Regions from separate parts of the Streptomyces sp. NPDC020958 genome, predicted to be linked through region 1. Evidence: riboswitches for the same ligand, from Rfam matches in the RefSeq annotation. Region 1 holds a riboswitch; each other region holds the start of a gene.

Region 1 (7,160 bases):
ACCGCGACATCGCCCGCCTTCGCCTCGCCCGCGTCCGTCAGCCGGTCTATCTCGTCGGCGACGAACTGGGCCTCGTCGTGCTCGGTGTCGGCGACGTAGCCGGTGATCTGCGCGCCCGCGCCCGCGTTGGTCCACAGGTTCTTCGGGCGGCGGGACTCGTTGCGCTCGATGACCGCGTTGGCGGCGGAGAGGATCGTCTGCGTGGAGCGGTAGTTCTGCTCCAGAAGGATCGTCGTCGCGTTCGGGTAGTCCTCCTCGAACTGGAGGATGTTGCGGATCGTCGCGCCCCGGAAGGCGTAGATCGACTGGTCGGCGTCACCCACCACGCACAGTTCGGCGGGCGGCAGGTCGTGCTCGGCGGGCGGTACGTCCTCGGCATGCGCACCCGTGCCGACCAGCTCGCGCACCAGGGCGTACTGGGCGTGGTTGGTGTCCTGGTACTCGTCGACCAGGACGTGCCGGAAGCGGCGGCGGTAGTGCTCGGCGACGTCCGGGAAGGCGCGCAGCAGGTTGACCGTCGTCATGATCAGGTCGTCGAAGTCGAGGGCGTTCGCCTCGCGCAGCCGCGACTGGTACAGGGCGTAGGCCTGGGCGAGGGTCTTCTCGAAGCCGTCGCTCGCGCGGGCGGCGAAGTCCTCCTCGTCGACCAGCTCGTTCTTCAGGTTGCTGATCTGGGCGCTGAAGGACTTCGGCGGGTAGCGCTTGGGGTCGAGGTCCAGGTCACGGCAGACCAGGGCCATCAGGCGCTTGGAGTCGGCCGCGTCGTAGATCGAGAAGGAGGAGGTGAAGCCGAGCTTCTTGCTCTCCCGGCGCAGGATCCGCACGCAGGCGCTGTGGAAGGTCATCACCCACATCGCGTTCGCGCGCGGGCCGACGAGCTGCTCGACGCGCTCCTTCATCTCGCCCGCGGCCTTGTTGGTGAAGGTGATCGCGAGGATCTGGCCCGGGTGGACGTGGCGCTCGCCGAGCAGGTGGGCGATGCGGTGGGTGAGCACGCGCGTCTTGCCGGAACCGGCGCCGGCGACGATGAGCAGCGGGGAACCGGCGTGCACGACGGCCGCGCGCTGGTTCTCGTTCAGCCCCTCCAGGAGGGCGGCCGCGTCCAGGGCGGGGCGGGCGGCGCCGTCGCGGTAGTAGGCGTCCCGGTCCGGGGGCGTGTCGAACCGCCCGCCGAACAGGTCGTCCGGAACCGGCTCGGGTCCCGGCTCGTCCTCGGGCGGCGGCGGGGGTTCCTCCTCGTGGCCGCGCGGGGGCTGGAGGCTCGCCAGGAAGCTGTCGTCAAAGAGGCTGCTCATCGCTCTACGAGTCTAGGGCGCCCCACCGACAACCGGTCCCCGCCCCGGAAACTCGCGCCGACCACCGGAAGGACTCGGGCCCTTACCGTCAGTGATTCCGACAGGTCGGGACACATCTCCGCGAACCGCCCGCAGCCGGGGGACTCAACACTCAGGTCACGAAAATGTATCGGGCATATCGCACATCAACCTTCACACGGAGCACACGAGTTGGCTACCGTGCCGGGCAGGCCGCACGACCCCCACCGGCGAACGTCGCCGGGCCGCGCGGCCTCCGCCGAGTCCGGGGTGCCGCCACGCATCCGGAGCCGGGGACCCACACCGACCTTGGGGTGAATCGGTCCCACCTCCTCTCCGGGGGAGGACCGTAGGGCAACCCTTCCGAACCACCCGCCCGAACCCGACAGCTAACTCGGTAGGCGGACAACTGGAAGGAGTCGCCTCCCTTGGCGTCGCACCGCAGGTCCCGCCCCTCCGCAACGCGCACAGCGGGCATACGCACCCCCGCCCTGGCCACCGCCGCCCTCACCTCCGTGGCCCTGCTCTCCCAGACGGCGAACGCGGCGCCCTCCGAGGACGGCAGGCCGAGCCTGGAGGAGGTGGAGAAGAAGGTCGACGACCTCTACCGGCAGGCGGAGTCGGCGACCGAGAAGTACGACGCGGCCAAGGAGCGGACCGGCAAGCAGCGCAAGCGCGTCGACACCATGCTCGATGACGTGGCGCGGCGCACGGACCGGCTGAACAGGGCCCGTGAGGAACTGGGGTCGTTCGCCGCGGCGCAGTACCGGACCGGGACAGAGGTCCCCCAGACCGCGACCTTCCTGCTCGCGAACGACCCGCAGGACTACTTCGACCAGTCGCAGCTGATGAACCGGCTGACCTCGCGCCAGAAGGACGCGGTCGACGACTACGTCACCCAGCAGTCCGCGACCATGAGGAAGCGGCAGGAGGCCGCGAGGAGCCTGGAGGCGCTCACCGAGACCCAGGACGGCCTCAGGACGGCCAAGGCCACCGTCCAGTCGAAACTGGCCGCCGCCCGGCAGCTGCTGTCGAAGCTGACGGCCGAGGAGAAGGCACGCCTCGCGCAGATCGAGAAGCGGAGGCAGGAGGAGGCGGCGCGCAAGGCGGCGGAACTCGCGAAGCAGCAGGCGGCCGCCGCCCGGCAGGAGGCCGCGTCGTCATCGGCGGGCAGCTCCTCGTCCTCTTCGTCCGCGTCCTCCTCTTCGTCCGCGTCCTCGCCCTCCTCGGACTCCGCCTATGCCACGAAGGCCGCCAAGGCGATCGCCTTCGCCCGCGCGCAGATCGGCAAGCCGTACGTCTGGGGCGCGACCGGCCCCGGGTCCTACGACTGCTCCGGCCTCTCCCAGGCCGCCTGGAAGGCCGCCGGCGTCTCCCTGCCGCGCACCACCTACGACCAGGTGAACGCCGGCACCACCGTCTCCCTCACCGACGCCCAGCCCGGTGACCTGGTCTTCTTCTACGACGACATCAGCCACGTCGGGGTCTACATCGGCAACGGGATGATGATCCACGCCCCCAAGCCCGGCGCGTACGTCCGGGAGGAGTCGATCTACTACGGAGGCGAGTCGATCATCCACAGCGTGGTGCGACCGGCCTGAGGAACCCGCCCACGCACCTCCGCGTGGCTCACGCACCTGGTAGCCCGGCCCCGGCACGGTGACGACGAACGACGCTGGGCGACGGTGTTCCCGATGGGGATGACGGCGGCGGCCGTGCTGTCGGCCGCGACCGCCTTCGGTGTCCCGTGGCTGACCTGGCCGGGGCGGGCGCTGGTGTGGATCGCGGTGGCGGCCTGGCTCGCAGTGACCGCCGGGGCGGCGGTGACGGCCCGTGCCGCCCTCGGGACGGCGTCCTGAGAGAGCTCCGGGGCGGTCACGTCCACAGCACGGCGATGAAGATGTTCGCCATGGTCAGCACACCCACCAGCCCGAAGGCGTTCTTCGCCACCTTCTCCTCGTCGCGCTGCACGTAGACCAGCCCGAGGATCACGATCAGCAGGGCGAGCTTCACGCCGATCTTGACGGTGTTGACGTGGTGGCCGTCGGCCTCGTTGAGACCGACCAGGACCACGCCGGTCGCGAGCATGGTGAACGCGCCGTGCAGCATCCCGGGGACGAACCGGGCCGTGCCCAGGCCCATCGCCTTCATCTGGGTGAGGAAGCCGCCGAGCAGCGCGGCGATGCCGATGATGTGCAGGCCGACGAAGAGATGGATGAGTACGTCCATGGCTCCGGAGCCTAATCAGGGCCCCGGGCTGCGCCGACCCCGGCCCGGCCTCGTTACCGCCGGCCCGCCTCCCCGCGGCAACGCATATATGCACCCCATAGCAGCCCGGGGCCCCCGCCCGCCCCGGAACCGCCGCTTCGGTCATCCCGCCCCGCGAAGCCGACGGCTCCGGATCGGAACTCCGGCCACATACCGTCGGGTAACGATCCGGTCACGCCAATTCCGTGCATCGCGTTACCAGGCCGACACACCCGGGCCTAGCGTCCTCCCCCAGGTGACCGACTCCCCACCGCCGCCCGGACCAGGGGCGGCCGTCGGGCACCACCGCCGAAAGTGTCCGGCGGCGGCCCGCTCCCCTGTGCGGCCCGCCGCCGGACGCGCACCCGCTCCCCCGCGGCCGTACGAAAGGACGTGAACAGCCCAGGTGGCAGCGCACCGCAAGCCCCGGCAGAGTCCCCTCAGCGGTCATACGGCCCGCGCGGCCGTCACCCTCGCCCTCGCGGGCGCGGCCACCGCGACGGCCTTCGACGGGACCGGACACGCCGAACCGCGCCTGACACCCGCGCAGGTCAAGGCCAAGGTGGACCAGCTGTACCAGGAGGCCGAGGCGGCCACCCAGAAGTACGACGGCGCGAAGGACCAGGCCGACGCGGCCCAGCGACGGCTGAAGTCGCTGCAGGACCAGACCGCCCGCCGGCAGGAGCAGCTCAACTCCGCCCGGGACGCGCTCGGTGCGACGGCGGCGGCGCAGTACCGCGACGGCGGTATCGATCCGGCCTGGCAGCTGGTGCTGTCAAGCGATCCCGACCGGTACCTGGACGACGCCGCGTTCGCCGAACGGGCCGGTGACCGGCAGGCCGCCGCGGTGGCGCGGGTGCGCGGGCAGCTGCGCGAGATCGAGCAGCTGCGCGGTGCGGCGCGCGTCGTACTGACGGGACTGCGGTCCCGGCAGGCCGAGCTGAAGCGCCAGAAGGCCACGGTCGACGCCGAACTCGGCGAGGCCCGGCGGCTGCTGTCCGGCCTGTCGCCCGAACAGCGGGCGGCGGTCACGGCGGCCGGTGCCGGCACCGGCGCCGACGGCACCGGCCGCGCATCCCGCTCGGCCTCCGACGGTCGCGACCCCCTGACCCAGGGCGGTGTCGCCGCCCCCGACTCCCGCGCCGCGGCCGCCGTGGCCTACGCCTACTCGAAGCTCGGCAGTCCCTACGTGTGGGGCGCGACGGGCCCCGACGCCTTCGACTGCTCGGGCCTGGCCCAGGCCGCCTACCGCTCCGCCGGGGTCTCCATCCCGCGCACCACCTACGCCCAGATCAACGCCGGCCGCCGCGTCTCACGCTCCGAACTCCAGCCGGGCGACCTGGTGTTCTTCTACTCGGGCATCAGTCACGTGGGCATCTACATCGGCAACGGCCAGATGATCCACGCCCCCAACCCGTCGGCCCCGGTACGCGTCGCCCCCGTCGACGAGATGCCGTTCGCGGGGGCGACGCGGGTGGCGTGAGCGACCCCTCGAAGCTCAGGCGTCCCTACGGGCGTAGGCGAGAAAGGCGGCCCAGGAGCCCCCGGCGACGGCGAAACGGGGGCTTCGGGGGCCGAGCTTCGAGTCCCGGACGTGGACGGTGTGGGACCGCTCGCGCCAGGTGAGGCCCCCTTCGAGGCAGTTGCCGCCCTGACTGTCGCTGTAGCTCGACTTGAACTGTATGAGGCGGTCGCTCACTGCTTCTCCGCCACCCTTCTGATGAACTCGGCAGACTCCTCGACGCTGAGAGAGTGCATGCGGATCGTGCCGTTGAGAGCAACTCCGCCGCAGCGTCCGAACGGCAGGATCTGAACCGACACGTTGCGAAGGCTGCCGACCGCCAGCAGATGCCGCAGCTGAGCCTGCATGGCTTCTTCCGCACGCCTACCGGACGGTCACACCAGGCGGCGTGCCGTCGCCCAGCGGGTCAGCTCGTGCCGGTTCGACAGTTGCAGCTTCCGCAGCACCGCCGAGACATGGGACTCGACCGTCTTGACGGAGATGAACAGCTGCTTGGCGATCTCCTTGTAGGCGTAGCCGCGGGCGATGAGGCGCAGCACCTCGCGCTCGCGCTGGGTGAGGCGGTCGAGGTCCTCGTCGACCGGCGGGGCGTCGGTGGAGGCGAAGGCGTCCAGGACGAACCCGGCGAGCCGTGGGGAGAAGACCGCGTCGCCCTCCTGGACGCGGAAGATCGAGTCGACCAGGTCGGTGCCGGTGATCGTCTTGGTGACATAGCCTCGGGCGCCGCCGCGGATCACGCCGATCACATCCTCGGCCGCGTCCGACACGGACAGCGCGAGGAAACGCACCGGCTGCTCGGCGTCCGCCATCAACGGGGCGCACCGGCGCAGCACTTCGACCCCGCCGCCGCCCGGCAGGTGCACGTCGAGGAGGACCACCTCGGGCCGGGTGGCGGTGATCACGGTGACCGCCTGGTCGACGTCGGCGGCCTCGCCGACCACCTGGACGCCGGTCTGCTCGGTCTGGCCGATCTCGGCCTGGACACCCGTACGGAACATCCGGTGGTCGTCGACGAGGACCACCCGCACCCGGCGGCCGGCCTTCTCCGCGCCCTCCGCCGGACCCTTCGCCTCGGTCGCGTCGCTCATGACGTGTTCTCCACCCTCTCCATCTCCAGCTCGACCTCCGTGCCGCCGCCCGGTACGGACCGCAGACGTGCCGTGCCCCCGTGGCGCTCCATCCGGCCGATGATCGATTCTCTGACACCCATGCGGTCGGCGGGTATCGCGTCGGGATCGAACCCGGGTCCGCGGTCACGGACGGACACGAACACGGTTCTCCCCTCGACTTCGGCGTAGACCTGGACGGCACCGCCCTCGCCACCGTACTTGGCGGCGTTGACCATCGCCTCGCGCGCGGCCTGCATCTGCGCGCCGGTCCGTTCGTCGAGCGGGCAGTCCCCGACCACCACGACCTCGATGGGGACGCCGTGCTTGTCCTCGACCTCGGCGGCGCTGCGACGGACCGCGTCGGCGAGATGGGTGGGTTCGTCGGCCTCGTCCTTGCCGGTGCCCTCCGGTTTGTAGAGCCAGGTGCGCAGGTCGCGCTCCTGGGCGCGGGCGAGACGGCGCACCTCGCCCGCGTTCTCCGCGTTGCGCTGGATCAGGGTGAGCGTGTGCAGCACGGAGTCGTGGACGTGGGCGGCGACCTCGGCCCGCTCCTGGGCGCGGATGCGCATCAGCCGCTCCTCGGAGAGGTCCTGGGTCATCCGCACCAGATACGGTCCGGCGAGCAGGGTGATGCCGACGACCACGGCGAGCGCGGCCTGGAGCACCGCGCCGATGTGCGCGGCGGAGCCCTGCAGGAGGAAGACGCCCGTGACGCCCGCGGTGACGAGCAGGACTCCGAAGCCCGCCCGCAGCAGGCTCAGTGTCCGCCGCCGGCTGCCGACCTCGACCCAGCGGGCCCGGCGGGCGTTGTCCGCCTGGCGCCAGACGAGGGCGACACCGGCGGCGACCAGGACCGCGGGCAGGAGATAGGCCTTGGCGCCGTTGGTCAGGTTGACGCTGCCCACGAACACCAGGGACACGACGACCATGAGGAGCAGGGCGACGATCTGGCCCCGGTCCGGTCTGCGG
Region 2 (7,160 bases), on a different contig from region 1:
GGTGGCGGCCCAGGTGGCGGGCGGACTGGAGGCGGGCTGGGCGCACCGGGCCCGGCCCGAGCGTGCCGCGGCCGTACTGGCGGCGGCCGAGCGGCTGACCGAGGACGGCGGCACGGTCCCCGGCCTGATCGCGGCGCAGCTGGTCTCCGCGACGGCCGCGAGCGTCGGCTGGCCCGACCCGTGGCGGTCGTTGCTGCGGCGGCTGCGCAGGCATCCGGACCCCGACGTACGGTTCAAGGCATACGCGACGACGACCGTCCCGGAGTGACCTCCCGAGGCGGCCCCGACCGCTGTTTTGCCTCTGAGGCAAGAAATTTGCCGGACAGGCAAACCTGCGGCTGAATGGAGAGCATGAGCTCTCCTGAGACCGGGCCCCCGGCCGGGCCGGACGAGGTCCTGCCAGCCGTCGCGCCGCAGCTCCGCGCCCTGCGCCGGCGCGCCGCCCTCACCCTGGAGGCGGCGGCGCGCACCGCGGGGCTGTCACCGGCCCATCTCTCCCGCCTGGAGACCGGGCAGCGCCAGCCCTCACTGCCGGTACTGCTCGCACTCGCCCGTGTCTACGGTACGACGGTCTCCGAGCTGCTGGGGGAGACCGTCGCCGAGCGGGACGCCATCGTGCGCGCCGGTGACATGGAACCGACCGGGGCGGGCGGCTGGACGTACTGGCAGGCCGGGTCCTCCGGCCGGGGGATGCAGGCGCTGCGGGTCCGGGTGCCGTACGGCTCGCAGGGCGACGTCGTGCGGGTGCATCCCGGCGAGGAGTGGCTGTACGTCCTGCAAGGGCGGCTGCGGCTGCGCCTCGGCGACACCACGCATGTGCTCGCCCCCGGCGACAGCGCCCACTTCGACTCGCTGACCCCGCACCGGCTCGCCGCCGAGGACCACGACGGGGTCGCACTCCTGTTCGTCCACACCCTGTTGCAGAGTCCCACGGCCGCGCTGTGCCTGGGACCGACCCCTGGAGAGCTGCCATGAGCAACTACGAGGAGAGGTTCCCGCGGTCCCTGTGGATCCGGCTCATCATCTACATCGCCGTGGGACACGTGTTCGCCGCGTTCCTCTTCCTGCTCTTCACCCTCGGCGGCAAGGGCTGAGCCCCGGCAGGGCCTAGTCGAGCAGGCGCTCGCGCAGCCGCTCCCGGGTCGCCGGGGTGAGCCCGAGCCCCTGCTCCAGGTAGGTGTCGACGTCGCCCCAGGTCTCCTCGATGCTCTCGACGGCCGCCGTCAGGTACTCCGCGCGCGCGTCGAAGAGCGGGCTGAGCAGTTCCATCACCTCGGGGCTGTAGACGCTGTCCCCGCTGCCGCTGCGCTTCACCCGGTAGCGGCGGTGCTTGGCGTTGGACTCCAGGTAGTCGGCGAGGATCGCGTCCCGTTCCACACCCACCGCGAGCAGCGTCACAGCGATCGAGATGCCCGCGCGGTCCTTGCCGGCCGCGCAGTGCATCAGCGCCGGGACGCTGTCCTCGGCGAGGGCGTGCAGCACACGCGCGTGCTCGCCGGTACGGTCCTTGACGATCATGCGGTACGAGTTGACCATCCGGGCCGCCGCCCTGCCGTCGCCCAGCAGCCCGCGCAACTGCTCGATGTCACCCTCGCGGACCATCGTCCAGAACTCGGCGCCGTGCGCCGGATCGCTCAGCGGCAGGTTCACGTTCCGCACGCCGGGCAGCTCGACGTCCGGGCCCTCCAGCTTCTGGTCCGCCGCGTTGCGGAAGTCGAAGATCGTGTGCAGGCCCAGGGAGGCGAGGAACTCCGCGTCCTGCTCCGTCGCGTGCGCGAGGTGCCCGCTGCGGAACAGCACGCCGTGCCGCACCCGGCGTCCGTCGACGGTCGGCAGGCCGCCCACGTCACGGAAGTTGCGCACACCGGCCAGCTCGGGCTCGGTGGACGGGACCTGCTGCGTCACGGGGGCTCCTCCCGGCCGGCCCCGTCGGCGCGGCTCGTCGACGGGCACTGCGACGACCATACGACATCGGTTTCCACAGGCAATGAGTTGTCCACAGACGTTGCCTCCGGGGCCCGCGGCCCTTGATGATGTTGGGGCTTGAGCGGATCTGTTGGCACCTGTGTGAGGTTTCTCGATGGTGGACATCGCCGAAAACGGTCGTACCTGGCTCCTGTCGGGCCCCGGCAGCAGCTACGCGCTGCATCTGACGGAGGCCGGCGAACTGCTTCACCTGCACTGGGGGCCGCGTATCCGGCTCGCCGACGCCGAGGCCCTCAGCACCCGGGTGCTGCCCGGCTACTGGCCCTTCGAGTCCCCGCTCGACGGCCGTGAGGAGTACCCCGTCGAGGGCGGTCCCCGCTTCGTGCGCCCCGCGCTGTCCGTGCGCACCGAGGAGCGCCGAGGCACGGAGTGGGCCTTCGAGTCGTACGAGACGGCGGGCGACGCCGGCGACGAGGAACTGCGCCTGCGCTTCCGGGACGACCGGATCGTCATCACCCTGCACTACCGGATGCGCGGCGACGTCGTCGAGCGCTGGGTGACCGTCGGCAACGAAGGGCAGGCGCCCGTGGAGCTGCTGCGCGCCGACGCGGCGACCTGGACGCTGCCCGACCGCGAGGGCTGGCGGCTCTCCCAGCTGCACGGCCGCTGGGCAGCCGAGTCCCGGCTGGTCAGCGGCCCGCTCACGTACGGCGAGAAGGTCATCGGCAGCCGCCGCGGCCACACCGGCCACCAGCACCTGCCCTGGGTCGCCCTGGACACCGACGCCACCGAGGAGCACGGGGAGGTCTGGGGCTGCGCCCTCGGCTGGTCCGGGTCCTGGCGGATCGCCGTCGCCCAGCTCCCCGACGCGCGCGTGCAGATCACCGGCGGCGCCGGCTACGACGACTCGGGCCTGCTGATGCTGGCCGAGGGCGAGTCGTACACCAGTCCCGTGTTCGCGGCCCTGTGGTCCGACGGCGGCTTCGGCGGGGCGAGCCGGGCCTGGCACGCCTACCAGCGGGCGCATGTCATCCCCGACGCGGACCGGGACCGGCCGGTGCTGTTCAACTCGTGGGAGGCGACCACCTTCGACATCTCCGAGGAGCAGCAGGCCACCCTGGCCCGGCGGGCCGCCGCGATCGGCGTCGAGCTGTTCGTCGTGGACGACGGCTGGTTCGGCGCCCGCACCTCCGACCGCGCCGGCCTCGGCGACTGGACGCCCAACCCGGACCGCTTCCCGAAGGGCCTGGCGCCCCTCGCCGAGTACGTGCACGCGCTCGGCATGCAGTTCGGCATCTGGGTCGAGCCCGAGATGGTCAACCCGGACAGCGAGCTGTACCGGGCGCACCCCGACTGGGTGCAGTACCAGCAGGGCCGGAAGCGGACGGAGCTGCGCAACCAGCTCGTCCTCAACCTCGCCCGCGAGGACGTCCAGGAGTACCTCTGGGAGCAGCTCGACGCCCTGCTGTCCAGCGCGCCCATCGACTACGTCAAGTGGGACTTCAACCGCTGCTTCACCGACGCGGGCTGGCCGGGCGAGCCCTACCCGCAGCGCCTGTGGGTGGACCACGTGCGCGGCCTGTACGCCCTGCTCGACCGGATCCGCGCGGCCCACCCGGACGTCGCCATCGAGTCCTGCTCCGGCGGCGGCGGCCGGATCGACCTCGGCATCATGAGCCGTACCGACGAGGTGTGGACCTCCGACAACACCGACCCGCTGGACCGGCTCGCCATTCAGCACGGCTTCAGCCAGATCCACCCCGCCCGGGTGATGTCGGCCTGGGTCACCGACAGCCCCAACCACCAGCTCAACGGCCGGGTCAGCTCGCTGCGTTTCCGGTTCGTCAGCTCCATGGCCGGGGCGCTCGGGGTCGGCGGCGACCTCTCGAAGTGGACCGAGGAGGAACTCGCCGAAGCCGGTCACTGGGTGGGGCTCTACAAGGAGATCCGGCCGCTGGTGCAGCGCGGCGAGCAGTTCCGGCTGCGGCCGCCGGCCGGCGGGCTCAGCGCGGTGCAGTACACGCTCGGCGACGAGACCGCGGTCCTCGCCTGGCTCCAGGCGCAGAGCTACGGCGAGCCGGTGCCGGCGCTCCGGCTCAAGGGCCTCGACCCGGAGGCGTCGTACGAATGCCGCGAAACGGGCGAAGTGCACCGTGGGGCCGTGCTGTTGCATCACGGGCTGCGCGTGGGGCTCAAGGGTGACCTGGATGCGACGGTCGTCCGACTTCGTCGCATCTGATCCTTCTGCCTGAATTGGCGGCTTCATTGCAACTCGCTCTGGAATATGTGGACGTGGCGTGACGTGCGTGAGGAGCGTCATATTCGTGACCGACCGTCGCGCGTCATGCTCACGTAATGAAGGCGCTTCACAAGGGAATTGCGGGAGCGGGAAAGGCCGGGTTTCACGGAGGGTGACCGGGAACGTCCGTAACGGATCAAGCGGCACCAGGAGGTCGGGAACCGTTCGCTTGTCCGGGTGCGTCCTGCTCGCTTACGTTCGCCACGCATCCGGACGGAACGCCGAATCCTGCCGCCGCCCGGAGTCCCCACACACTCACCCGTGCCCGGCAGGAGCGGGGGACCCACCAGGCAAGACCGCCTGTTCCGGTTCCCGGGACAGGCCAGGGGTGTAGTCACGCCTTCCGGCGTGGCCGGGCAGCTCCAGCCCGAACCCGACAGCTCACCTCGCAGGCGCCGGAGAGGAACGCGCCATGCCCGCGAGAGGTAAGCACCGCCGCCCGAAGACCCAGCGTCTCACCCGCTCGATGGCCGTCGCCGGAACCGGTGGCGCCGCGCTGGCCCTGCCGCTCATGGGGGCCACCGGTGCCCACGCGGCCACCGCGCAGTCCGTCTCCGCGAAGGCTCCGCAGTCGCTGCCGGCCGTCGCGAAGGCGGCGCCCGGGAAGGCGGCCGTACGGACGTCCGCCGCCGCGCGTTCCGCGCACCGCACGTACACCGTGGTGCCGGGCGACTGCCTCTCGGAGATCGCGCGTGACCAGCACATCAGCGGGGGCTGGCACCGGCTCTACGCCGACAACCGGCAGGCCGTCGGAGACGACCCCTCGCTGATCCACCCCGGCCTCGAGCTCACGCTCGACGGCCGCGGCCCCACGACGACCGGTACCGCTGACTCCGGTGCCCGGCCCGAGGCGCACTCCGCCACCTCGTCCTCGGCGGCCACCCCGTCCGTGCCGTCCACCCCGTCCACCCCGGACGCCTCGACGACGGCCGCCTCCGGATACGTCCTCCCGGTCAGCGGCGCCACCGTCGGCACCGGCTACCACGTGCCGGGCGGCATGTGGTCCAGCGGCTACCACACCGGCGTCGACTTCGTGGTGCCCACCGGCACCCCCGTCAAGGCCGTCGGTGCGGGCACGGTCGTCACCGCCGGCTGGGGCGGCGCCTACGGCAACCAGGTCGTCATCAGGCTCGCCGACGGCCACTACGCGCAGTACGGTCACCTCTCCGCGCTCTCCGTCTCGGCCGGCCAGACCGTGACCGCGGGCCAGCAGGTCGGCCTCTCCGGCGCGACCGGCAACGTGACCGGCCCGCACCTGCACTTCGAGATCCGTACCACCCCCGACTACGGCTCGGACGTGGACCCGGTCGCCTACCTCCGCTCGAAGGGCCTCGCCGTCGGCTGACAGGCGCCCCGCCGGTCCGACACGCACTCCGAGGGCCGGATCCCGGTCCCCGGGGTCCGGCCCTCGGTGTTTCCTTCTCGTGGCAGCGCTGCTTCGGGCATCGACAACGAAGGCTCGGCGACGGCAGAGTGAACCCCGTTCGGTGAAAGCGCTTTCCGCGACCTGTGCCGCACCGGGAGGAACCAGCCGCATGACGACCACCCGCCGAGCCTTCGGCGCCCTGACCGCCGCAGCCGCGCTCACGGCCCTCACCCCCGCCGCACCCGCGAGCGCCGCGCCCCGGCACCGCCGCCTGCTCGCCCACGACGACTTCCGCCACGGGCTCGGCCAGTGGTCCGTCGAACTGGAGCGGGGCGGCACGGTCGCCGCGGCGGACGGCGTCCTGGAGATCGACGTACCCGCCGGGGCGACCGTCTGGTTCCGGCGCCGGCTCGAAGGGCCGTACGTCCTGGAGTACACCGCCACACCGGTCTCGGCGGGCGGCCCCGACGACCGCGTCTCCGACCTCAACAACTTCTGGAACGCCACCGACGTCCGCTCCCCGGACGACCTGTTCGCCACCCCGCGCGGCGGCGCGCTCGCCGAGTACGACTACCTCACGACGTACTACGCGGGCTACGGCGCCAACTACAACACCACGACCCGGCTGCGCCGTTACGTCGGCGAGCCCGGCGTCCGGCCGCTGATCCTCGACTACACCGAACCCCTGCTCGTCGCGAACGAGCCCAACCGCGTCCGGATCGTCTCCGACGGCCCGTGCGTGCGCTGGTGGAACAACGGACGGCTGGTCTTCGACTACACCGACCCGCAGCCCTACACAGGTGGGCACTTCGCCTTCCGCACCACCTGGAGCCACTTTCTGATCAGTGACTTCCGGGTCTGGGGATCACCGCGTCAACGTCGCTGACCAGGCCCTTATTCCAGCCTTGGCACAGTATTGAGAAGTGTCTTATCTCACCGGTCGTCAACCCCTTATTACGGTCGCGTAGGTCACAGCCAAAGGTGAATCATGATCCGATGTGGCAGACGATTCGAAGAGTGACAACGCATCAGTGATCGGGTCGTACGTGGCGCTGGGGGACAGCTTCAGCGAAGGCGTCGGCGACCCGGGCCCCGACGGGGCGTTCGTCGGCTGGGCCGACCGGTTCGCGGTACTGCTGTCGGACCGGCGCCCCGAGGGCGACTTCCAGTACACCAACCTCGCCGTGCGCGGGAAACTGCTCGACCAGATCGTGGCGGACCAGGTGCCCAAGGCCCTGGAACTCGCCCCGGACCTGGTCTCCTTCTGCGCCGGCGGCAACGACATCATCCGCCCCGGCACCGATCCGGACGAGGTGGCCGAGCGGTTCGAGCGGGCCGTGGTCCGGCTGACCGGGGCCGTCGGCACGGTCATGGTGACCACCGGCTTCGACACCCGCAACGTGCCCGTCCTCAAACACCTGCGCGGCAAGATCGCCACCTACAACGGTCATGTGCGGGCGATCGCCGACCGGTACGGCTGCCCGGTGCTGGACCTGTGGTCCCTGAAGACCGTGCAGGACCGGCGGGCCTGGGACCACGACCGGCTGCACCTCTCTCCCGAGGGGCACA
Region 3 (7,160 bases), on a different contig from region 1:
ACGGTCGGTGCTGCCCGGCGCCCGCATCGTGCTGCAGCAACCGGCCCTGCCGGAACCGGTGCAGGGCCGGCCGAGCGATCTGTTCATCCAGGCGGCGGAGTGGGAACGGACCCGCGGGATGGTGGAGGAGATGCTCGTCCGGCACACCGGGCGCACCCTCGAGCAGGTCCAGCGGGACCTGGAGCGGGACCTGGTCCTGGACGCGCCGGGGGCGGTGGCGTACGGGCTGGCGGACCGGGTCATGCCCACGCACCGGCCCCCGCTCGGCCGGCCGCACGCGGGGTGAGCCGCCGATGCTGCCACCGGAGCTGCCGCCGCTGCCCGCGCTGACCCGCGCGGAGGGTGAGCTGATCGACCGTTACCTGGACGTGGTCGACCTGCTGGGCCGCATCAACCCGGCGCAGAACGAGGACACCTACCGCGGTCTGCGCGCCGCGCAGGCGCTGGTGCGCGCGGCGTCCGAGCTGCGCGACGCGCTGGCCCTGATGCATCGACGGGGCGAGACGGAGCTGCACGGGGACACGCTGGCACGGGCGTTGCGGGTGCTCGACGGCGAGCGCCGGACCGCTCGCGTCGCACTCCCGCCCGACTGCGTACGGTGACCTCCGCAGGAGTCCGGTCCGATGTGTCGACGCCACGCCCGGGCCGGAGTTGAAACGACCCAAAGGGGTTACCGCCGTTCGGCGGAGTGTGGCGTGGTTTTACCTGACCGAAAAAGCCGCTCGACTCGCCTGCGCCAGGGTGGTCGTGGAGGGCTTCGGCGCAGGTCCGGGGCTACGCAGTGGAGTTGACGGATAATCGAACACAGGGTTGTCCACCCGAACGGGTGGGTGGTGAGTAACCCCACAAATCCCCGGTTCCGTTGGGATTTTCGGACACGAGTGCGTGAAGATCCCTGTCTGACGACAAGCCCCCGCCACCACGGCGGGGCGGTCCGGGCGGACGCCGAGTCCTGCCGCCGCCCGGATGACGTCGACAGCAGTGCATCGGCAGGAGTGGAGGACCCAAGCACGACGGGTCGCCGGAACGGTCACGCCATGACCGGACCGAGCAGCCCTTGGGGTGAAGCCGTGGCAACACGGCCGGGCAACTTCGCCAGCCCGAATCCGACAGGTCATCCTTCACAGGCGGCTGACGAAGGGTTGCGCATGACTGCGCTCAATCGGGTTCCGTCGCTCATGGCCCGGGCCGGTACGGCCTCGGCGCTGACGATCGCCGCCGTGGGCGGCTCGATCGTGATCCCTGGTGTCGCCTCCGACGCCTCGGCCGCCACGCTGGCGACGAAGGCACTGCAGGTCGCTGCCTCGAAAAAGGGCTCACCCTACCGGTGGGGCGCCACCGGACCGAACAGGTTCGACTGCTCCGGGCTCACGCTGTACTCGTTCAAGAAGGCGGGCAAGACCCTGCCGCGGACGGCGGCCCAGCAGTACAACAAGACCCGTCACATCTCGGCCGGCAGCCGCAAGGCCGGGGACCTGGTCTTCTTCCACTCGGGTTCCAGCGTGTACCACGTCGGCATCTACGCCGGGAAGGGAAAGATCTGGCACGCCCCGAAGACCGGGGACGTGGTGAAGCTCCAGAAGATCTGGACGAAGAGCGTCTGGTACGGCCGGGTCAGCTGACCCCGCCGCGCACCGGCCGGCGGGAGCTCAGGGCTACGGCTCCTGCTGGCCGGCCGCGGTGACGGGGTGGGCCGGAACCGTCCAGGGCAGTTCGACGAAGACCGTCTTGCCTCCCTCCCGGGTGGGGCGGACCCGGAGTCTGCCGCCGTACTCGGCGGTGAGCCAGCGGATGATGACCATGCCGCGGCCGTTGTCCTGCTGGACCGCGGCGGGAAGTCTCCTGGGGAAGCGCGGATGACTGTCCGTGACGCCGATGCGCAGGTGCTCGTCACGGTCGAGGACGAGGTCCAGCGTGAAGGTGGGCGACTGCCCGAAGGTGTGCTGCACGGCGTTGGTGGCGAGTTCGGAGACGATGAGGCGGATGGTGTCCGCCGTGTCCGTCTCCGGTGGCAGTCCCCACTCCGCGAGGGTGTCCAGCGCATACGCCCGGGCCGCGGCGACCGAGGCGGGTTCGCTCGGCAGGGTGACGGATGCTTCCAGGTGGTCTGCCATGGCGACGTCGTCCCTTTCCTCGGGACCGGAGTCCGACTTCCTCGGGACCGGAGTCCGGCACGGTGGGGATGGTTCGAGTACGGTCCCGGACTGGTACTTCTCCGCCAGACTGCCATTACGGGGCCGGTCACGGGGAGCGATCCACCAAGATGTGCATATATCTGTCGCTCGAAGCGGTGAACTCTGCGACACCGGACCGTATATGGGCGGCCAGATTGAGTAAGGAGTAGCCCATGCAGAACGGTCCCGCGGTACGCCGCCGGAAACTGGGCGCCGAACTGCGCACGCTGCGCACCGGCGCGGGTCTCACGAGCGGCGAGGCCGCCCGCCTGGTGGGCTGGCACCAGTCGAAAGTGAGCCGGATCGAGACCGGCGCCAGCGGTGTGAAACCGGCCGATGTGCGGTTACTCCTCGACGCCTACGGGGTGGCCGAGGGGCAACTGCGCGAGTTGCTGCTGGTATTGGCGGGGTCGGAGGACACCGCGGGACGACATCACTGGTGGCACGCCTACCGGGGGGTGCTGCCGCCCGCCTACCGGGATTTCATCAGCCTGGAGTCGCAGGCGGGCGCGATGCGCACGCTGGAGACCTCGGTGGTGCCGGGGCTGCTGCAGACCGCCGAGTACGCCCGCGCGGTGACCCGGGTGGCCGCCGACGGGCTCGACGACCAGGCCCTCGACGCCCTGGTGGAGGTGCGTCTGGCCAGGCAGGACGTGCTGCGGGGCGATCCGCCGCTGAAACTGAGCGCGGTCCTGGACGAAGCGGTGCTGCGGCGGGAGGTGGGCGGCCCGGGGGTGATGGCCCGCCAGCTGCGGCGGCTGACGGAGGCGGCCCGGTTGCCGCAGGTGCGGCTCCAGGTGCTGCCGTTCGCGGCGGGGGCGCATATCGGCATCACCGGTCCTTTCGTAATCTTCTCATTTCCGAGCACTTCTGATCTGGACGTGGTTGTTCTCGACCAGTTGACGAGTAGCCTTTACCTCGAACGGAAAGAAGACCTCCAGGCCTACGCGGAGGCCTTCAACACCCTTCAGATCCACGCCCTTTCACCCGAGGACTCGTTGGATTACATCGCCGGGATAGGTGACGGCGCGTAAGGAGGCACCATGACTGCACTGCCTCGGAACGTACCTTCAAGTACGGATCTGCGCGGTGTGCGATGGCTGCGCAGCAGCTACAGCACCGGAGCGAACAACTGCGTGGAGACGGCACGGCCGCACTCCGGCCCACCGGCCGGGCTGCTCGCCGTACGCGACTCCAAGCACCCCGCCGGGCCCGCGCTGCTCTTCTCCCCCGAGAGCTGGGCGGGTTTCGTGGCCACGTTCACCGGCTGATCAGCCGGTAACCGATTCCGTATCCGCATGCGCGCAAGGCCCGGCCGTGTCACGCCGACTCATGGTCGTGTCTCGCCGATCACACGTACAGCGCGTTCGATCTCGGCCCCGGAGAGGTCGGCACGGGCGGTCAGCCTGAGCCGTGAGACGCCGTCCGGCACGGAAGGCGGACGGAAACAGCCCACGGCCAGGCCTGCCGACCGGCAGTCGGCCGCCCACCGCACGGCCTCCTCCGGGGACGGGGCCCGCACGGAGACCACCGCGGCGTCCGGTCGTACCGCCGACAGGCCCGCGGCGGTCAGCCGTGCGTGCAGTTCGGCGGCCACCTCGCGCGCCCGGGCCGCGCGGGCGGGCTCGCGCCGCAGCAGCCTGAGGGCCGCCAGCGCCGCGCCCGCGGCCGCGGGCGCCAGACCGGTGTCGAAGATGAAGGTCCGCGCCGCGTTCACCAGGTGGTCGATCACCCGGGCAGGCCCCAGCACGGCCCCGCCCTGGCTGCCCAGCGACTTGGACAGGGTCACGGTGACCACCACGTCGTCGGCGCCTGCGAGACGGGCCGCGTACGGCGCGCCCCGCCCGCCGTCCCCGATGACCCCGAGTCCGTGGGCGTCGTCCACGAGCAGTCCGGCGCCGCGCTCCCGGCACGCCTCGGCCAGCGCGGCGAGCGGCGCCGCGTCGCCGTCGACCGAGAACACCGTGTCGGAGACGACCAGCGCGGGCCCCTCGCGCGTGCCGAGCGCCTTGCGCACGGCGTCCGGGTCGGCGTGCCCGACGACCTGGGTGGTCCCCCGCGCCAGCCGGCAGCCGTCGATCAGGGAGGCGTGGTTGAGGGCGTCGGAGACGATCAGGGAGCCGTGCGGGCCGAGCGCGGTGACGGCGGCGAGGTTGGCCGCGTAGCCCGAGGAGAAGACCAGGGCCGCCTCGAACCCGCAGAACCCGGCCAGCTCGCGCTCCAGCTCGGTGTGCAGCTCCGTCGTGCCGGTCACCAGCCGGGAGCCGGTGGAGCCACCGCCCCACGTCCGGGCGGCCTCGGCCGCGCCCTCGGCGACCTCGGGATGGTGGGCGAGGCCCAGGTAGTCGTTGCTCGCCAGGTCCAGCAGCGGTGAGTCGGCGGGACGGGGGCGCAGGGTCCGTACGAGTCCGGCGCGGCGGCGGAGTTCCGCCTGTTCGTCGATCCAGCCGAACGCCATGGCCCCTCCGGTGCTTTTGTAGGCAGTGGACAGACCCTAGCGGGACCGTCGGCCGCCCACTGTGTGGCGATACCCACATGTCGATCTGCCAGGGTTGTGCGAACTCTCCTTGGCCCGGAGCAGCCTCTTGGTACAGGATCGGCTCTCATGGACCTGCTGAACACGCTGGTGGACAAGGGGCTTCGGCGCGAGCTGCCGACCCGCGAGGAAGCGCTCGCCGTGCTGGCGACCTCCGACGACGACGTGCTGGACGTGGTGGCCGCGGCGGGCAAGGTGCGCCGGCAGTGGTTCGGCCGGCGCGTGAAACTCAACTACCTGGTCAACCTCAAGTCGGGCCTGTGCCCGGAGGACTGCTCGTACTGCTCGCAGCGCCTCGGCTCCTCGACCGGGATCCTGAAGTACAGCTGGCTCAAACCCGACGAGGCCTCCAAGGCGGCGGCCGCGGGCCTCGCCGGGGGCGCCAAGCGGGTGTGCCTGGTGGCCTCCGGGCGCGGTCCGACCGACCGGGACGTCGACCGGGTCGCCGGCACCATCAAGGCGATCAAGGAGCAGAACGAGGGCGTCGAGGTGTGCGCCTGCCTCGGACTGCTCTCCGACGGCCAGGCGGAGCGGCTGCGCGAGGCGGGCGCGGACGCCTACAACCACAACCTCAACACGTCCGAGGGGACGTACGGGGACATCACGACCACGCACACGTACGCCGACCGGGTGGACACCGTCAACAAGGCGCACGCGGCCGGCCTTTCGGCGTGCTCCGGGCTGATCGCCGGCATGGGCGAGACGGACGAGGACCTGGTCGACGTGGTCTTCTCGCTGCGCGAGCTGGACCCCGACTCGGTGCCGGTCAACTTCCTGATCCCGGTCGAGGGCACTCCGCTGGCCAAGGAGTGGAACCTCACCCCGCAGCGCTGTCTGCGCATCCTGGCGATGGTGCGGTTCGTCTGCCCCGACGTCGAGGTGCGCATCGCGGGCGGCCGTGAGGTGCATCTGCGCACCATGCAGCCGCTCGCCCTGCACCTGGCCAACTCGATCTTCCTCGGCGACTACCTGACCACCGAGGGCCAGGCCGGCCAGGCCGACCTGGAGATGATCGCGGACGCCGGGTTCGTGGTGGAGGGGTCCGAGGAGACGACGCTGCCCCGGCACCGGGCCGAGGCCAGGGACGCGGTCCCCGGGGCGCACGCGGGCGCCGGGTGCGGGGCGGACGCCGGGTGCGGGTCGGGGTGCGGTTCCCACGAGGGTTCCGGTTCCCACGCAGACGTGTGCGGTACCGCCGTCGCCAACGAGCCCCGCACCGACCTGGTCGCCGTCCGCCGCCGGGGGGCCGGAACGGACCTCGCGCCCAATGCCTGACCTGAGCCTGGGCGAGCTGCTGGAACTGGACCGGCGGCACGTCTGGCATCCGTACGGTCCGATGCCCGGCCGGGCCGAACCGCTCGTCGTGGAGTCGGCGAGCGGGGTCCGGCTGCGGCTCGCGGACGGCTCGGGTGAACTGGTCGACGGCATGTCGTCCTGGTGGTCGGCGATCCACGGCTACAACCACCCCGTGCTCAACGAGGCCGCGCGCGACCAGCTCGGCCGGATGAGCCATGTGATGTTCGGCGGGCTCACCCACGAGCCCGCCGTCCGGCTGGCGAAGCTCCTTGTCGACATGTCTCCCGACGGTCTCGAGCACGTCTTCCTGGCGGACTCCGGTTCGGTGTCCGTCGAGGTCGCGATCAAGATGTGCCTCCAGTACTGGCGTTCCCTCGGCCGTCCGGCGAAGCAGCGCCTGCTGACCTGGCGCGGCGGCTACCACGGCGACACCTGGCAGCCGATGTCCGTGTGCGACCCCGAGGGCGGGATGCACGAGCTGTGGTCCGGGGTACTGCCCCGCCAGCTCTTCGCCGACGCGCCCCCGGCGGAGTACGACGAGCGGTACGCCGACCGGCTGCGGTCGATGGTCGAACGGCACGCGCACGAACTGGCCGCGGTGATCGTGGAGCCGGTGGTCCAAGGGGCGGGCGGGATGCGGTTCCACTCCCCCGCCTACCTGCGGGTGCTGCGCGAGGTGTGCGACGCGCACGACGTGCTGCTGGTGTTCGACGAGATCGCGACCGGCTTCGGACGCACGGGGGCGCTGTTCGCGGCGGACCACGCGGCCGTCACGCCGGACGTGATGTGCGTGGGCAAGGCGCTGACCGGCGGCTACCTGACCATGGCGGCCACGCTGTGCACGTCCCGGGTGGCCGAGGGGATCTCGCGGGGCGAGGTGCCGGTACTGGCCCACGGGCCGACGTTCATGGGGAACCCGCTCGCCGCTTCCGTGGCCTGCGCCTCGCTCGGGCTGCTGCTGGGGCAGGACTGGCTCACGGAGGTCAAGCGGATCGAGTCGGGCCTGCGGGAGGGGCTCGCGCCGGCCCAGGACCTGCCCGGGGTCAGGGACGTCCGGGTCCTCGGCGCCATCGGGGTCGTCCAGCTCGACCACGACGTCGACATGAAGGCCGCGACGGCGGCCGCGGTGCGCGCGGGCGTATGGCTGCGCCCCT
Region 4 (7,160 bases), on a different contig from region 1:
CGCCTGTTCGGCCCCGGCGGCTACCAGGCCGGACGGCTGCGCCTGGTGGAGACCCGCCGTATCGAGGACGTCGTCCTGATGCGCTACGAGCCCACCGCCCCCGGCGCGGGCGGCTCGGTGTCCGCCGCCGACCGCCACTGGCTGCGGCTCGCCTGCGAGCTGGCGGCCCAGTGCCCACCCTCGGCGACGGCGTTCAGTGTCGGCGCGGTGGTGGTCGCCGCCGACGGCACGGAACTGGCCCGCGGCCACTCCCGGGAGGCGGGCGACCCGGCGGTCCACGCGGAGGAGGCGGCCCTCGCCAAGATCGCCCCGGCCGACCCCCGGCTGGCCACGGCCACCGTCTACACCAGCCTGGAGCCCTGCACCCGCCGCGCCTCCCGTCCCCACCCCTGCGCGGAGCTGATCCTCGGCGCGGGGGCGCGCCGGGTGGTCACGGCCTGGCACGAACCGGACACCTTCGTGCGGGCGGCGGACGGGACGGGGATGCTGCGGGAGCGGGGGGTGTCGGTGGTGGTCCTGGCCGAGTACGAGGCCCTGGCCAAGGCGCCGAACGCACACCTGGAAACGCCCCGCGGCTAGGTCTCCGCGCGGGGGCGCTCGTAACCCGTGTGACTCGCACTCTTCGGATGGCGTATGCTGGTGTCACCGACGCGGGGTGGAGCAGCTCGGTAGCTCGCTGGGCTCATAACCCAGAGGTCGCAGGTTCAAATCCTGTCCCCGCTACTGAAACTCAGGGCCGGAATCCGGATCACGGATTCCGGCCCTGAGGCGTGTCCGGGCGCGCGTTTCTTGGAGGCGTGGTCAACTCGACCGTTTTTGGCCGGTCGTGGCAGGTAAGTCCATCGCGTGGAAGCTTAATGATCAAGGCGAATGGCTTGGAATCTTACCGCCGGGTCTATTAACGTTCGATAACGCAGCGCGGTCGTCCCAGCCGTCACCCGAGATGGCTCCGTGCGCACGCGCCGAATCCCGTCAAGGGAACCGGGGAACCACCACCTTGGGGTGAATCGCACGGCTGCCGCCGAGTACGAATCGGCCGGTATACGCGCGTAGGAGACCTTCCCGCTCCGAACCCGTCAGCTAACCCGGTAGGCGGCGGAAGGAAAGGAGTACGCCCGCGTGGCGTCCAACCGGCCTGCTCCGACAGCCCCGTTCGTACCCAGCCAGCGGCAGCCCGACACCTTCGGTTACGGCACCTACCGCACCGACGAGGGCCCCTGGGAGGAGTGGAACCCCACCGAGGAGTCCCTCGCCCCCGAGCGCGGCCGGCACCGGATCGCCAAGCAGCGCGGCGGCGGACTCGCCCGCAGCTCCACGGTCCTCGGCGTCGGCGTCATCGCCGCCGTCGGCGCGGGCGGCATGGCCACCGCCAACACCGGCCACCCGCCGGTCTCCATCTCCCTGCCGGACCTGCCGTCCGTCGACTCCCTGCTGGGCGACGGGGGCGGCCACCAGGCCACGCAGACGGCGCTGAGCAGCGTCACCACGACGGCCGCCACGGACGGGGACTCCTCGTCCGACGCCGGTGAGGCGCTGCGCAGCCGCATCATCGCCCAGGCCGAGCGGCAGCAGAACCAGTTGGACACCAAGGCGAGCGCCAAGGCCGTGGCCGCCGCCGACAAGGTGGTCGCCGCCGCGGAGGCCAAGGCGGAACAGGCCGCGGCCGCCAAGGCCGGCGCCGCCAAGGAGAAGGCGGTGGCCGCCGCCGCGCAGAAGGCCGAGCAGGCCCGGATCGCGGCGCTGGCCAAGCAGTACACGCTGCCCGTCGTGTCGTACACGATCACCGGCACCTTCGGCCAGGCCGGCTCCATGTGGTCCTCCGGCTACCACACCGGCCTCGACTTCGCCGCCCCGACCGGCACGCTGATCAAGGCCGTCCACGGCGGCACGATCACCGAGGCGGGCTGGGCCGGCTCCTACGGCTACCGCACGATCCTCACCCTGGACGACGGCACCGAGCTGTGGTTCTGCCACCAGTCGTCGATCGGCGTCAAGGTCGGCCAGAAGGTCGCCACCGGCGACGTCATCGGCCGCGTGGGCGCCACCGGCAACGTCACCGGCCCGCACCTCCACCTCGAGGTCCACCCCGGCGGCCAGCCCACCGGCATCGACCCGATGACCTGGCTGCGCGGCAAGGGCCTCAACCCCTGACGCACCTCCACCGGCCCCGGCGGGCCTTCCGCTTTTACGAGAACTTCGTATTGCGTGGGATGGCCCGCCTGCCGCGCCGCGTTGGAATGGAGCATGACTGCTTCTTCCGCATCCCCGGTCCTCCGTAAGCTCGGCGCCTCCGACCTGGAGGTCTTCCCGCTCGCCCTCGGCGGCAACGTCTTCGGCTGGACCGCCGACGAGGCCACCTCCTTCGCCGTCCTCGACGCCTACGCCGCCGCGGGCGGCAACTTCGTCGACACCGCCGACTCCTACAGCGCCTGGGTCGAGGGCAACCAGGGCGGTGAGTCCGAGACGATCATCGGCAAGTGGCTCAAGGCGCGCGGCAACCGCGACGACGTGGTCGTCGCGACGAAGGTCAGCCAGCACCCCGAGTACGCGGGCCTGTCGGCCGCCAACATCAAGGCCGCCGCCGACGCCTCCCTGCGCCGCCTCGGCACCGACCACATCGACCTCTACTACACCCACTTCGACAAGCCCGAGGTGCCGGTCGAGGAGATCATCGGGGCGCTGGACGAGCTGGTGCGGGCCGGCAAGGTCCGGCACATCGCCGCGTCCAACATCAGCGCCGAGCGGCTCCAGGAGTCCCTGGACTTCTCCGACCGCGAGGGCCTGGCCCGGTACGTCGCCCTCCAGCCGCACTACAACCTGGTCTCCCGCGACACCTACGAGGGCTCCCTCCAGGACCTCGCCTCCCGCACCGGCCTCGCCGCGGTCCCGTACTTCGCCCTCGCCTCCGGTTTCCTCACCGGCAAGTACCGCCCCGGCACGACGGTCGACAGCGTCCGGGCGGGCGGGGCCGCCAAGTACCTGGAGTCCGAGCGCGGCCAGCGGGTCCTGGTGGCCCTGGACGAGATCGCCGAGGCCCACGCGGCGCCCGTCCCGACGGTCGCCCTGGCCTGGCTGGCGGCCCAGCCCACCGTCACGGCCCCCATCGCCTCGGCCCGCACGGTGGAGCAGCTCCCGGCGCTCCTCGCAGTGGCGGACCTGACTCTGACGGACGAGGAACTGCTGAGGCTGACACGGGCTTCGGCCTGACGGCGCGGCGACGAGGGCGGGGACCGCGGGGGTGGGGGCGGCAGGGACGGCGGGGGCGGGGACGGAGCGGTGACCCGGCTGCTCTCCGCACCCCCGCCCCCCCCGGGCCCTCCCCCCCGGGCCCTGCCCCCCCCGGGCCCTGCCCCCCCGGGCCCCTACGACCGGTACGGGTTGCAGGGCGTGGACGGCAGGGGTGTCGCGCCGTACCACGCCGGGGCTCCGGGGACCGGTGCGACCGGACAGCCGTAGCCCGTGCCCGCCGTGCGGGACGCGTACTCCAGGGCGGGGCGGGCGAGTTCGCGGCGGCTCCACAGTTCGGTCAGCAGTTCCCGTTCCCGTACGACGAAGTCGGCCCCGGCCCGCCCCCGCTGCCCCCGGCGCCGCAGCAGCGCGAGTGCCGTCGCGTACTCCTCGTACTCGGTGACCGCCCGCCCGGCGGGCTTCCCGAAGTGGTACGCGGCGTACTCCCGGGCGATCTGCCGGGCCCGCATCGACCCGAGGACGAACGGCTCGGCCGCCCCCAGCCACCCCGCGTACACGTACGCCGGCAACTCCTCCCGCACCGTCCGCAGCTCCCGCTGCCGCGTCCACACCGCCAGCCAGGTCAGCAGCCCGAACAACGGCACCATGAACATGCCGTACACGGCGAAGAACCCGAACTGCCCGAAGGTCGAGGACCCGTTCCAGAGCGCGTGCATGCTCATCGCGAGCAGCAGCCCGCACACCGGCGCCAGCACGCGCCGCGCCCGCTGCCGTTCCCCGGAGAGCGCGGCGACGCCGAAGCCGATCCCGGTGAGGACGGTGAACAGGGGGTGCGCGAAGGGCGACATGACGATGCGCACGAAGAAGGTGGCGGCGGTGACGGAGGCGATCCCGCGGTCACCGGTCAGCTGGTCGGTCCCGAAGGCCGTACCGAGGTAGAGGATGTTCTCGGTGAACGCGAACCCCGTGGCGGTGACCCCGGCCACCACCACCCCGTCGACGATCCCGGTGAAGTCCCGTCTGCGGAAGAGGAAGACCAGCAGCACGGCCGCGGCCTTCGCGGACTCCTCGACGATGGGCGCTATCACGGTCGCCCCGAGCGTGTCCGCGTCACTCGGATCCGCGGTCGCCGTCGCTATCCAGTGGGTGGCGAAGCTGTTGGCGACGATGGCTATCAGCGCGGCCGCGCAGGCGCCCCAGGCGAAGGCGAACAGCACGTTCCGCCAGGGGCCCGGCTGCACGCGGTCGAGCCACCGGAAGGCGCTCACCAGCAGCGGCACGGGCAGCACGGCGAGCCCGAGCCCGACGAGGAACCCCTCGGTCCCCGTCTGTTCCCGCACCAGCGCGAGGATGACGAGCCCGGAGACGGCCAGCAGCGTGCCCAGCGCCCCGTACCGCACCCAACGCCGCTGCCACCAGCGAGGATGCCGCAGCCCTTCGGCGGCGGGATGCGGCGGGTAGGGCGGGTACGGCGGGTACTGCGGCGGAGAGGTGGCCACGGCATCGACCCTAACGAGGTGACTCCAGTCGGTGCTGCTCGCTCGGCCGCACCCGATGCTGTACGCGACGGAAGAGCAGATCGTTCACCACATGTCCCTTGTCCAGCCCCTGACCCTCGAAACGGGTCAGCGGCCGGTACGGCGGACGTGGCGCGAAACCGCCGTCGGCCTGTGTGTTCTCGAAGTCGGGGTGCGCTTCGAGCACGTCGAGCATCTGCTCGGCGTACGGCTCCCAGTCCGTCGCGCAGTGCACGGTCGCCCCCGGCTTCAGCCGGGTCGCGACGAGGTCGAGGAACTCGGGCTGGATCAGCCGCCGCTTGTGGTGCCGCTTCTTCGGCCAGGGGTCGGGGAAGTAGACGCGCAGCCCGTCGAGCGAGTCGGGCCGGAGCATCTCCCGGAGCAGGATGATCGCGTCGCCGTTGCCGACCCGGACGTTGGACAGCCCCTGCTGGTCGGCGAGGTTGAGCAGGTTGCCCTGCCCCGGCGTGTGCACGTCCACGGCGAGGATGTTGACGCCCTGGTCCTCGGCGGCCATCTGCGCGGTGGCCTCGCCCATCCCGAACCCGATCTCCAGCACCACCGGGTTGCCGTTGCCGAACAGCTCGTCGAGGTCGATGACCCGCTGTCCGTCGATGTCCAGCCCCCACTTGGGCCACAGCCGCTGCAGCGCGTCGGCCTGCCCGGAGGTCACTCTGCTGCGGCGCGGCTGGAAGCTGCGGATCCGCCGCTCGAAGTGCGACCCGGCGGGATCGGCCCTGGGTCCGTCCGGGAACCGCGGCTCCCCCTTGGCCCGGGTGTGCCGGACGGGCACCCCGGGGGTGTGGTGGGAGCCGGCGCCGGGGACGGTCCCGGCGGGCTGAGGGGCTTCGGGGGCATTGAGCGAGTCAGACACAGTGCCTCCGATTTTACGGCCCGTACCCGCCGTGGACGGGCCCCGTGCGGGAGTCACACCGGACCCAGCATCTCCAGCGCCCGCCGTGCCACCTCCCGCCCGATCGGCAGCGAGGCCGTCGCCGCGGGCGAGGGCGCGTTCAGCACGTGCACCGCGCGCGGCCCCTCCTTGATCAGGAAGTCGTCGACGAGCGTCCCGTCCCGCAGCACGGCCTGCGCCCGCACCCCGGCCGCCGCCGGCACCAGGTCACCTTCGTCCACGGCGGGCAGCAGCCGCCGTACGGCCTTGGTGAACGCCTTCTTCGACACCGACCGGCGCAGTTCCCCGCCCCCGTACCGCCAGTGCCGGCGCGCCAGCGTCCACGAACCCGGCCAGGCCAGCGTCCCGGCGACCTCCCGGGGCCGGACCACGCCCCAGCCGTACCCCTCGCGGGCCAGTGCCGGCACCGCGTTGGGCCCGATGTGGACACCGCCGTCGATCCCGCGCGTGAGGTGCACCCCGAGGAACGGGAACGCCGGGTCCGGCACCGGGTACACCAGCCCCCGCACCAGCTCCGGCCGTGCCAGCTCGTAGTACTCGCCGCGGAACGGCACGATCCGCATGCCCGGCTCGTCGCCGGTCAGCCGCGCGAGCTCGTCGCAGTACAGCCCGGCGCAGTTCACCAGCACGCGCGCGCGTACGACGTCGCCGCGCGAGGTGAGCACGGCCACGCCCCGCTCCGGGCGCCGGTCCACCCGGACGACCCGGGCGCCGTACCGGATGTCGGCCCCCGAAGCCGCGCCGAGCTGCCGCGCGACGCCCACGAAGTCGCACACCCCGGTGGTCCCCACGTGTATGGCGGCCAGCCCCCGCACCTCGGGCTCGTACTCGCCGATCTGGGCGGCCCCCAGTTCGCGCACCGGTATGCCGTTCTCCCGGCCGCGCTGGACGAGCGCGTGCAGCCGGGGCAGCTCGGCCCGCTCGGTGGCGACGATCAGCTTGCCGGTGACGGCGTGGGCGATGCCGTACTCCGCGCAGAACTTGACCATCTCGGCGGCGCCCTCGACCGCGTACCGGGCCTTCAGTGACCCGGGCCGGTAGTAGATCCCGCTGTGGATGACCCCGCTGTTCCGCCCGGTCTGGTGCCGGGCGGCCCCGGCCTCCTTCTCCAGCACGGTGACCCGGGTCCCGGGCGCGGCCCGGGTGATCGCGTACGCGGTGGACAGCCCGACGATCCCCCCACCGACGACGAGCACGTCACAGTCGTAAGCAATCCCGGCGCGCACCTGCACCACCTCCCACATCGATAGTGCACTGCGCCACTGACAGTCACTTCAAACGCCGGTGCGTGGAGCGCGCCCCTTCAGGGGCGCTGGGGGTGCCCCCGGCCGAAGGCTGGGGGAGGAACTGCGCGAGCAACCACGATGCACCCGCACCCGCCCGATCAAATGAACCCGGCAGAAGTCGAGGCGCCCCTCACGCCGGCGCCATCAACAACGGCCGCGCCCGCTCACGCAGCTCCACCACCCGTGGCTCGTCCCCGTACGGTTCCAGCCGGTGCAGCAGGTCCTTCACGTACTCGGTGGTCCGCGCCGACGAGA

What was found. A riboswitch is a leader RNA that binds a small molecule or an ion and turns the genes downstream of it on or off. The one in region 1 is predicted to bind cyclic di-AMP.
Positions count from the first base shown of each region.
Region 2: linked by a shared signal. The riboswitch ahead of ACZ3KP_RS30145 (M23 family metallopeptidase) and the one ahead of ACZ3KP_RS24340 (C40 family peptidase) in region 1 are both predicted to bind cyclic di-AMP.
Region 3: linked by a shared signal. The riboswitch ahead of ACZ3KP_RS00795 (C40 family peptidase) and the one ahead of ACZ3KP_RS24340 (C40 family peptidase) in region 1 are both predicted to bind cyclic di-AMP.
Region 4: linked by a shared signal. The riboswitch ahead of ACZ3KP_RS19165 (M23 family metallopeptidase) and the one ahead of ACZ3KP_RS24340 (C40 family peptidase) in region 1 are both predicted to bind cyclic di-AMP.

Region 1 covers NZ_JBVHFU010000008.1:263,534-270,693, reverse strand. Annotated here, with positions in the region: gene pcrA (DNA helicase PcrA) at 1-1,295, opposite strand, end outside; cyclic di-AMP (ydaO/yuaA leader) riboswitch at 1,561-1,733, shown strand; gene ACZ3KP_RS24340 (C40 family peptidase) at 1,742-2,914, shown strand; gene ACZ3KP_RS24335 (hypothetical protein) at 3,008-3,172, shown strand; gene ACZ3KP_RS24330 (hypothetical protein) at 3,189-3,542, opposite strand; gene ACZ3KP_RS24325 (C40 family peptidase) at 3,967-5,043, shown strand; gene ACZ3KP_RS24320 (DUF397 domain-containing protein) at 5,059-5,259, opposite strand; gene ACZ3KP_RS24315 (Scr1 family TA system antitoxin-like transcriptional regulator) at 5,256-5,429, opposite strand; gene ACZ3KP_RS24310 (LuxR C-terminal-related transcriptional regulator) at 5,457-6,170, opposite strand; gene ACZ3KP_RS24305 (ATP-binding protein) at 6,167-7,160, opposite strand, start outside.
Region 2 covers NZ_JBVHFU010000012.1:287,951-295,110, forward strand. Annotated here, with positions in the region: gene ACZ3KP_RS30120 (hypothetical protein) at 1-268, shown strand, start outside; gene ACZ3KP_RS30125 (helix-turn-helix domain-containing protein) at 352-975, shown strand; gene ACZ3KP_RS30130 (DUF6126 family protein) at 972-1,094, shown strand; gene ACZ3KP_RS30135 (tyrosine-protein phosphatase) at 1,108-1,905, opposite strand; gene ACZ3KP_RS30140 (alpha-galactosidase) at 2,081-4,165, shown strand; cyclic di-AMP (ydaO/yuaA leader) riboswitch at 4,472-4,633, shown strand; gene ACZ3KP_RS30145 (M23 family metallopeptidase) at 4,638-5,570, shown strand; gene ACZ3KP_RS30150 (DUF6250 domain-containing protein) at 5,761-6,477, shown strand; gene ACZ3KP_RS30155 (SGNH/GDSL hydrolase family protein) at 6,623-7,160, shown strand, end outside.
Region 3 covers NZ_JBVHFU010000001.1:167,590-174,749, reverse strand. Annotated here, with positions in the region: gene ACZ3KP_RS00805 (ATP-dependent Clp protease proteolytic subunit) at 1-286, shown strand, start outside; gene ACZ3KP_RS00800 (hypothetical protein) at 294-602, shown strand; cyclic di-AMP (ydaO/yuaA leader) riboswitch at 961-1,145, shown strand; gene ACZ3KP_RS00795 (C40 family peptidase) at 1,149-1,622, shown strand; gene ACZ3KP_RS00790 (ATP-binding protein) at 1,656-2,114, opposite strand; gene ACZ3KP_RS00785 (helix-turn-helix domain-containing protein) at 2,348-3,208, shown strand; gene ACZ3KP_RS00780 (DUF397 domain-containing protein) at 3,218-3,445, shown strand; gene ACZ3KP_RS00775 (8-amino-7-oxononanoate synthase) at 3,505-4,632, opposite strand; gene bioB (biotin synthase BioB) at 4,780-5,985, shown strand; gene ACZ3KP_RS00765 (adenosylmethionine--8-amino-7-oxononanoate transaminase) at 5,978-7,160, shown strand, end outside.
Region 4 covers NZ_JBVHFU010000005.1:470,303-477,462, forward strand. Annotated here, with positions in the region: gene ACZ3KP_RS19155 (dihydrofolate reductase family protein) at 1-579, shown strand, start outside; tRNA gene ACZ3KP_RS19160 (tRNA-Met) at 650-723, shown strand; cyclic di-AMP (ydaO/yuaA leader) riboswitch at 951-1,110, shown strand; gene ACZ3KP_RS19165 (M23 family metallopeptidase) at 1,120-2,151, shown strand; gene ACZ3KP_RS19170 (aldo/keto reductase) at 2,245-3,207, shown strand; gene ACZ3KP_RS19175 (PrsW family intramembrane metalloprotease) at 3,363-4,688, opposite strand; gene trmB (tRNA (guanosine(46)-N7)-methyltransferase TrmB) at 4,699-5,580, opposite strand; gene lhgO (L-2-hydroxyglutarate oxidase) at 5,634-6,854, opposite strand; gene ACZ3KP_RS19190 (MFS transporter) at 7,036-7,160, opposite strand, start outside.